Leucothrix mucor DSM 2157: one gene and its partner. The protein of the gene in region 1 interacts with the protein of each later gene in a pairwise test. Links are inferred from orthologs where the notes say so. Each region holds a gene or a part of one and is shown in the gene's direction. Other genes may lie near its edges.

The links. The genes of interacting proteins can lie anywhere in the genome.
Region 2: the proteins of LEUMU_RS0105360 (region 1) and LEUMU_RS0101265 interact in binary tests that used the Escherichia coli proteins (3 or more experiments, as listed by UniProt). The link is inferred for Leucothrix mucor DSM 2157 from one-to-one orthologs.

What each region holds. Positions count from the first base shown.
Region 1 is NZ_ATTE01000001.1:1,201,377-1,206,130, forward strand. The notes cover bases 823-4,229. They hold LEUMU_RS0105360 (2-oxoglutarate dehydrogenase E1 component), read left to right. Parts: upstream 823-1,191; coding sequence 1,192-4,029; downstream 4,030-4,229. Other genes in these bases: rraA (ribonuclease E activity regulator RraA), read left to right, coding at 823-1,176; mqo (malate dehydrogenase (quinone)), read left to right, coding at 4,148-4,229. Outside these bases: aceK (bifunctional isocitrate dehydrogenase kinase/phosphatase), read left to right, coding at 1-694; more of rraA, read left to right, coding at 691-822; more of mqo, read left to right, coding at 4,230-4,754. UniProt on the Escherichia coli protein: E1 component of the 2-oxoglutarate dehydrogenase (OGDH) complex which catalyzes the decarboxylation of 2-oxoglutarate, the first step in the conversion of 2-oxoglutarate to succinyl-CoA and CO(2).
Region 2 is NZ_ATTE01000001.1:257,579-261,925, forward strand. Bases 490-3,489 are described here. They hold LEUMU_RS0101265 (ATP-binding cassette domain-containing protein), read left to right. Parts: upstream 490-1,053; coding sequence 1,054-2,925; downstream 2,926-3,489. Other genes in these bases: orn (oligoribonuclease), read left to right, coding at 509-1,054; LEUMU_RS0101270 (Bax inhibitor-1/YccA family protein), read left to right, coding at 3,011-3,489. In the rest of the region: LEUMU_RS0101255 (M48 family metallopeptidase), read right to left, coding at 1-462; more of LEUMU_RS0101270, read left to right, coding at 3,490-3,721; LEUMU_RS0101275 (ammonium transporter), read right to left, coding at 3,801-4,347. UniProt on the Escherichia coli protein: Genetic data indicate it may be involved in ribosome assembly or function.

The sequences.
Region 1 (4,754 bases):
GGCCGATACGCTAGAATTTTCCCATGTGGCTTTGCCATTAGATCGCTTTGCACCTGAATTAATTGAGCACCTTAAAGAGCGCATTCCTTCCAGTATTAAAATTGAAGGGAATCAGCTGATTATTCGTCACTTATATATTGAGCGCCGCTTACAGCCACTCAACTTATTTGTAGATGATGCCGGCAAAGAAAAGCTCGAAACCGCCTTTATTGAATACGGTAACGCCATCAAAGATTTGGCAGAAGCGAATATCTTCCCCGGTGACTTATTGCTGAAAAACTTCGGTGTCACCAATAACTGTCGTGTGATTTTTTACGATTACGATGAAATCGAACTCATGGTTGATTGTAACTTCCGTAAAATTCCAAAACCACAAAATGCCCAGCAGATGATGGCTTCTGAGCCTTGGTATTCGATTAGCGATAAAGATGTATTTCCGGAAGAATTCCTGCTGTTTGTATCTTCACGGCCTGAGCGCCGGGCGCTGTTTATGAAGCATCACAAAGAGCTGCTGGATGTTGAATACTGGAAGGCCGTTCAGGAGCGTATTCGGGTAGGTACCTATGGCGATGTGTTCCCCTATGGGCAGGAAATTCGCTTCAAAAATATTTATGAAGATGCCGCGGTATTGACTGAAGAAAACCCTACAAATGCCACTCTTACTAATAACCCCCTTAGAGATAATCAATTATGACCTTTAAGACAGCTGATCTCTGTGACGATCACTTTGACTCTGGAACACTCCAGATTTGCGAGCCAATTTTTGGCGACTTTGGAGGTCGAAACAAGTTTTATGGTGAAGTACACACCATTCATTGTTTCGAAGATAACTCCATGGTTCGCGAGGCTGTCGCCTTAGATGGCAAAGGTAAAGTGTTGGTTATCGACGCCGGTGCCTCATTTCGGTGCGCAATGTTAGGTGATTTATTGGCGGCCAAAGCTGTGTCCAATGGTTGGGAAGGTGTTATTATGCACGGCCTTATCCGAGACTCGGCGGATATAGAAACCATGGATCTGGGTGTGAAGGCACTTGGAACCTACCCGCTGAAAAGCGTAAAAAACAACAAGGGTGTGCACAACATTGAAGTCGCATTCGCCGGCGTTCGTTTTAATCCGGGAAATTTCGTTTATGCAGATGAAGATGGCATCATCCTGAGTCCGACTGCACTTATTTAGGCAAGCAATACAATTATGGCTACCACACAACAAAGTTTATTTTCTAAGATGCGACAAGAATCATTGCTGGACGGCAGTAGTGCAATCTATCTGGAGTCGCTATATGAAGCATATTTAGACGACCCAACTTCAGTTTCTGAAAACTGGCGTCGTTATTTTGATGAATTACCAGATGACATTGCAACCAATGGTAATGGCGAAGCTCGTCACTCTGAAGTTCGTGACCAGTTCCGTAATCTGGGTATGCGCTTACAGCCTGCGGCTGCAGTCTCTGAAGATGCAGCGCACCGTGAGAAGCAAGTTAAGGTATTGCAGCTGATCAATGCTTACCGCTTCTTAGGTCACATGAAGGCCAATACTAATCCTCTGGAAGAGGGTGAAGTTAAAGTCATTCCTGAATTGACGCTGGCTTACCACTCACTGACCAATGATGATTTGGATACTGTATTTAACAGTGGCTCAATGGCAGAAACTGGTGATGTGAAGCTGCGCGAGATCATCGCACTGCTGGAAGCGATCTACTGCAAGACCACCGGTATTCAGTACATGTACATTTCAAGTACTGAAGAGAAGCGTTGGATTCAACAGACGCTGATGTCTACGCACTTGCGCCCGACGTTTACAGACAAGCGTCGCAAGTACTTATTAAAGCAGTTGGTTGCAGCAGAAACACTTGAGCGTTACTTACACTCTAAATACGTTGGACAAAAGCGTTTCTCACTGGAAGGTGGCGATAGCTTAATCCCAATGTTGGATGAGTTGATTCAGCACACAGGTGAGTTAGGCACACGTGAAGTCGTTATTGGAATGGCTCACCGTGGCCGTCTGAATGTATTGATCAACATTATGGGTAAATCACCTGCGATGTTGTTTAACGAATTCGCCGGTAGTGTGGACAATGGCGGTCGCTCAGGCGACGTTAAATACCACATGGGTTACTCTTCAGACATGCAAACACCGGGTGGCCCGGTGCATTTGGCGATGGCATTTAACCCGTCGCATCTGGAAATCGTTGGTCCGGTTGTGGTCGGTGCCTCTCGTGCTCGTCAAGATCGCCGCGATGAAGTTTCTGCCCGTCGTGCAGTATTACCGATTGTTATCCACGGTGACGCGGCATTAGCCGGTCAGGGTGTGAACATGGAAATGCTGAACATGTCAGGCACTCGTGGATACCATACTTCTGGTACGATCCATATCGTTGTAAACAACCAAATTGGTTTCACCACCAGTGCACAGCGCGATGCGCGTTCTACAGAATACTGTACTGACCTGGCTAAAATGGTTGGTGCACCGGTATTCCACGTGAATTCTGATGATCCGGAAGCGGTTGTCAATGTGACCCGTATGGCGGTTGATTACCGTTTGAAATTCCGCAAAGACGTATTCATTGACTTGGTTTGCTACCGTCGTCACGGACACAATGAAGCGGATGAGCCTTCCGCAACACAGCCATTGATGTATAAAAAGATCAAGGCACTGGCAACCGCTCAACAGCGTTACGCTGAAAAGCTAGTTCAGGAAAATGTTGTTTCTAAGGAAGAAGTCAGCCAATACATTGCTGAGTACCGTCAGGCACTGGAGCAGGGCGTGGAAACCGTTCCGCACCTAATCCCACCAGGGCAGCACCAGCAAGATTTCCCAATTAACTGGGAGCGCTTCAAGAACACCAGCTGGGATGATGAAGTCGACACAACTATCACACCTGAGCAGTTCAAGCGTTTAGGTCTGAAACTGTCTGATTCTCCGGAAGACTTCAAACTGAATGCCCGTGTTAAAGCAATTGTTGGCAAGCGCATCCAAATGGCGAATGGCGAGATTGCAACCGATTGGGGCTTTGGTGAGAACTTGGCGTACGCGTCGATTCTGGAAGAAGGCAACCCAATCCGTATCTCTGGTGAAGACGTTGGTCGTGGAACATTCTTCCATCGCCATGCGGTATTCCATGAGCAAACGGACGGCTCTCTACATATTCCATTGCAGCACGTAACGGATAACCCTAAATCATTCGCAATTATCGATTCTTTGCTTTCAGAAGAAGCGGTACTGGCCTTTGAATATGGCTATGCAACGACTGAAGCAGACAAGTTGGTTATCTGGGAAGCACAGTTTGGTGACTTCGCCAACGGCGCGCAGATGGTAATCGATCAGTTCATTAGTTCAGCACACCAGAAATGGGCACTGCACTGTGGTTTGGTTATGTTGCTGCCACACGGCTATGAAGGTATGGGTCCTGAGCACTCCTCAGCACGCCTTGAGCGATTCATGCAGTTGTGTGCACAAGAAAATATGCAGGTTTGTGTACCGAGTACACCGGCTCAGGTATTCCACATGTTGCGTCGTCAAATTCGCCGTGAATACCGCACTCCGCTGATCGTAATGACGCCTAAGAGCTTGTTACGTCACCCAATGGCCGTTAACGAAATGGCTGACTACACTGAGCATGGCTTCCGCAATGTGATTGACGAAGTCGATGCAGTGGATGCGAGCAAAGTCACTGAGTTGGTTATGTGTAGCGGTAAGGTCTACTACGAGCTGTTGGATCGTCGTCGTAGCGAGTCTCTGGATCATATCGTACTGATTCGTTTAGAGCAGCTGTACCCGTTCCCAGCGAAAGACCTGCAAGTTGTATTAGATAAGTACCCGAATGTAACGCGTTATACCTGGTGTCAGGAAGAGCCATTCAACCAAGGCGCTTGGTTGAGTATCCAGCCAAATATCCGTGAGGTATTGGGTGAAGATGCGAAACTGGTTCCAGTGACTCGTGCATCCATGGCCGCACCTGCAGAAGGTAGCCATAAGGCGCACGTTGTAGCTCAGGAAAAAATCATCGTTACAGCATTGGGTTTGGCGTAATCCGTTAATTCGGTAGCGTGATGTTTTTGTCGCTCTGTTCCTCAGTGAACGGAGCGATTACAACTGCCTGCAACAACGGCAGTGATACCTCTTTAGTAATTTCTGGCGATTTAATACCATGATAGATAAACATGTAGATGTGCTTCTGGTAGGCGCAGGTGCGATGAGTAGCACCCTGGCAACCTTGCTTAATCAGCTTGATCCGAATCTTTCCATGATGATGGTTGAGCGATTAGATAAGGTCGCAGAAGAAAGCACCAGCGGTTGGAATAATGCCGGTACTGGCCATGCAGCGTATTGCGAGCTTAACTATACGTCATTGAAGTCGGATGGCAGTATGGATACGGGTAAACCTGAGTTTATTAACCCGGCCTTCGAGTTCAGCTTACAGTTCTGGTCTTATCTGGTTGGAAAAGAGGTGTTGCCTGAGCCGACATCATTTATTAACCCAGCACCACATATGAGTTTTGTATGGGGTGAAGGTAATGTCAACTTCCTACGCAAGCGCTATGAGGCGATGAAACCTCATCACTTGTTTAAGGATATGGAATACTCCGAAGATCACGAAGTACTGCGTGAGTGGATGCCTTTAGTGATGGAAGGCCGCAGCCCAACGCAGCAAGTTGCAGCGACTCGTGTGCGTTACGGAAGCGACGTTGATTTTGGTGCGGTATCCCGCTACATGGTCAAGAACCTCCAAAAGCAGGATGATTTTGATCTGTTGC
Region 2 (4,347 bases), 940 kb from region 1 along the record:
TAATGACAGCATCAGGGTTTTGACTAAATCTACGGCTAATGTTTTGAGCGTGGATTTGTTAAAACCAAATTTTTCCTCTATCACGAAGGTGCGATACAGTGAGGTTGGAATGTCCAGCAGGCTGGAAATCACCATAAAGCTTAGAATCACGGCGGTACCGCTTGCCAGTTCCCCCCATCCGCTATCAGCCCACAAGCTATTTAGCCACTGTAAGCCGCCACCTAAGGTCCAGATCAGCAATAGAACGGTACTAATAATCAGCTCAATGCGGCCCAGTTTACCTTTAGCCTGCGTGTAATCCGCCGCTTTTTGGTGCTCTTTTAGCGTGATGGACTCGGCAAATTCTGCCGGTACTGCAGGGCGATGTTCTGCCACATATCGGGACTGGCGAAATGATAGCCAGAGTTGAGTGCCGATAGTCGCGATTATTGCTAAGATAAATATCAACGTGAAGGTAGGCATTTGCTAAGATACATCCTGAATTCAAAACGAGAAGAAAGTATAAACCATGCATGTAGACAACAATAATTTAATCTGGATTGATCTGGAAATGACCGGTCTGGATACTGTGAATGATCAGATCATCGAAATTGCGACGGTGATTACCGATAAAGAACTGAACATTTTGGCAGAAGGGCCAGTGATCGCCATTCATCAATCCGATGAGATCATGGCGGGAATGGACTCCTGGAACCAGAAACAGCATGGATCGTCCGGTTTGATTGAGCGAGTGCGTAACAGTACGCATACCGAAGCGATGGCTGAAGCGGAAACGATTGCGTTCCTGAGTCAGTACATTGATGCGGGCAAGTCGCCAATGTGTGGCAACAGCATTTGTCAGGATCGTCGCTTTATGGCGCGCACGATGCCGCTATTGGAAGATTTCTTCCATTACCGCAATTTGGATGTCAGCACATTGAAAGAGTTAGCAGTACGCTGGAAGCCGGAAGTAGCCAAAGGCTTTAAAAAGAAAGGCTCGCATTTGGCCATGGATGACATTGTGGATTCTATTGCTGAGCTACAGTATTACCGCAAAGAAATCATGTCGATCTGATGCTGGTATTCTCTGATATTTCATTGCGCCGTGGTGGGCGCGAGCTGATTGGTAGCAGTACCTTTAGCATTCATCCGGGCCAAAAAGTCGGCCTGACGGGTGCGAATGGCACCGGTAAATCGAGTTTGTTTGCCTTGATTCGGGGGGAGTTGTCCCTAGAGTCCGGACAGTTCTCCATGCCGCCCAATTGGGTAATGGCGCATGTGGCTCAGCACACACCTTCAAGCGAGCAGACCGCACTGAGTTATGCGCTGGAAGGCGATATTGAATTTGCCTCTTTGCAAGTCCAGATGAAAACCGCCGAAGGTGAGCATTTAGCCTCATTGCTAGGACAGCTGGAAGCGATCGATGGTTATACCACTGAAAGCCGCGCTGCGACCTTGCTGCAAGGCCTTGGCTTTAAGCAGGAGCAGATTAGCCGTCCGGTGAGCAGTTTCTCCGGTGGTTGGCGCATGCGCTTAAATCTGGCGCAGGCATTGATGTGCCGTTCCGACTTGTTATTGCTGGATGAGCCGACCAATCATTTGGACTTGGATGCGGTGATCTGGCTGCAGCAGTGGCTGATTCAATATCCGGGCACTTTGGTGCTAATTTCGCACGATCGCGAGTTTTTAGATGCCGTGACCAGCCACATTGCGCATGTGGAACATCAGAAAATTACTTTGTACACCGGTAACTATTCGGCTTTTGAACACTTACGAGCTGAGCGTTTATCGCAGCAACAAAGCACCTTTGAGCGTCAGCAACGCGAAGTCGCGCATATTCGTAAGTATGTGGATCGCTTTCGGGCGCAGGCAACTAAGGCTCGGCAGGCGCAAAGTCGCTTAAAAGCCTTGGAGCGGATGGAGCTGGTATCGCAAGCGCATATCGATTCACCGTTTAAATTCAGCTTTTTCGAGCCGCGTAAATTGCCAGACCGCTTGTTGAATCTCACCGAAGCTTCGGTGGGGTATGGCGGCGCACCGATTATTGAGAAGGTCGACTTTCAATTAATGCCGGGGCAGCGTATTGGTTTAATCGGGCCAAACGGTGCAGGTAAATCAACGCTGATTAAATGCTTGGCGGGTGAGTTGCCTGTGTTGGCAGGCTCCATGTGGTCTGCGCAGGATTTGCATCTTGGCTATTTCGCACAGCATCAGGTGGAACAGTTACATATTGACCAGTCGCCACTGGACCATATGCGCGCTTTAGATAAAGAAGCACGTGAACAGGATTTGCGTAATTATCTGGGTGGCTTCGGTTTTCAAGGCGAGCGTGTTGATGAAGCGGTTCAGCCATTTTCAGGTGGTGAGAAAGCGCGGCTGGTTTTGGCTTTATTAGTGTACCAACGGCCAAACTTATTGCTACTGGATGAGCCGACCAATCATCTTGATTTAGACATGCGTCATGCGTTGAGTATGGCACTGCAAGCCTTTGAAGGCGCTATGGTTATTGTCTCGCACGATCGACATTTGCTAAAATCAGTCACTGACGATCTGGTATTGGTGGATTCCGGCAAAGCGACTGTGTTTGAGGGCGATCTGGATGATTATTCGCTATGGTTGAAAAACCGCGAGCAGGCGCAAAACGCGCCAAAAACGGAAGATAGACCTGATAATCGTAAGGATAAACGCAAGCAAAATGCAGAACAACGCAAACGATTGCAGCCCCTAAAACGGATCGTTGATAAGCACGAAAAAGAGATGGATACTTTGAGTAAAGGCTCAGCTGAACTTGAAAAGCAGCTCGCTGACCCTGATATTTATAGCGAGCATAATAAAGAGAAGCTAAAAGCATTGCTGCTGAAGAAAAGCGAAATCGACGGTAAGCTTGAAGAAGTGGAACTTGCATGGATGGAAGCTGCCGAAGAGTACGAGCAAGCGATGAGTTAATAATTTGTCACTCAGTATTATTGGTTTCCATATATACTGATTGTTATCACAATAAAGATATTTTTTTATACTTAGGAGATTGTTTATGAGTTTTTTAGATGTGGGTTCTGGCCAGATTGTTGCCAATGCTGCAGAAAGTGAGCGCGCGGCGTTTATTCAGCGCACTTACCTGCACTTAGGCGGCGCGATTGTTGCCTATGCAGTAGCAGTGACCTTTTTCCTACAAACTGGAATCGCTAATGCCTTTATGGGCGTACTAGCTGGTTCTTCCTGGATGTGGCTGCTGGTAATGGCTGCATACATGGGTATTTCAATGTTGGCAGATAACTGGGCACACTCCGGTGTTTCTCGTGAGCGTCAATACATGGGACTCGGTTTGTACGTGGTGGCATTTGCCTTCCTGTCGACCTTACCAATTACACGCGCACTGATGACAGCGCCAGACACATTGACTTACGCGGTAGTCATTACTGCTGCGCTGGTGGGTGGACTGACGTTCACTGCGTTCTCAACCAAGATTAACTTCTCTTTCATGGGACGCTTCCTGATGATCGGTGGTTTCGTGGCAATGGGTGTTATCGTTGCAGCGATTCTGTTTGGTTTCTCATTAGGCCTGTGGTTCTCTGGTGCGATGATTCTGTTTGCAGCGGCTTCTGTCTTGTACAGCACGTCAAACATCATTCATGAGTATCACACTAACCAGCACGTAGCAGCGTCTTTGTCATTGTTCTCAAGCGTTGGTTTGTTGTTCTGGTATGTACTTCAGTTCCTGATGGCATTCATGGGCGACGACTAGTCACTACTGAACGTTAAGCTATAAAAAAAGCCCCGCATGATGCGGGGCTTTTTTGTATCTGACGTTTATCTAAAATCAATCAAAGATCGTAACCACGCTCTTCGTGATCCACGATATCCAGACCTTGTGCTTCCTCATCATCAGAGACTCTCACACCATTGGTGATCATGCCGACCGCCTTGAAAATTAGGTAAGTCACAACCGCTGTGTATAAGCCCGTTGCGATAATACCGACTAGCTGCACGCCCATTTGATGCATCATGCCACTGATATTTTCAGCATAGCCTTGGCCGCTGAATACACCCAGTTGATCGGATGCAAAAATCGCCGCAAGGAAGGTTCCTAAAATACCGCCGACGCCATGCACTGGGAATACATCCAGTGAGTCATCGATTTTGTATTTTTGCTTGATCAGCAGGGTCGCATTAAAGCAGACGATACCGGCTAATAAGCCAATAATCAGTGCGCCGCCAGGGCCTACAAAACCGGATGCCGGAGTAATCGTACCTAAGCCTGCAACCATACCGGTTACTGTTCCCAGTGCGGTAGGCTTGCCGTATTTTTTCCACTCGTAGAACATCCAGGTCAACGCACCAGTGGCGGCTGAGATGTGAGTGACCAGCATT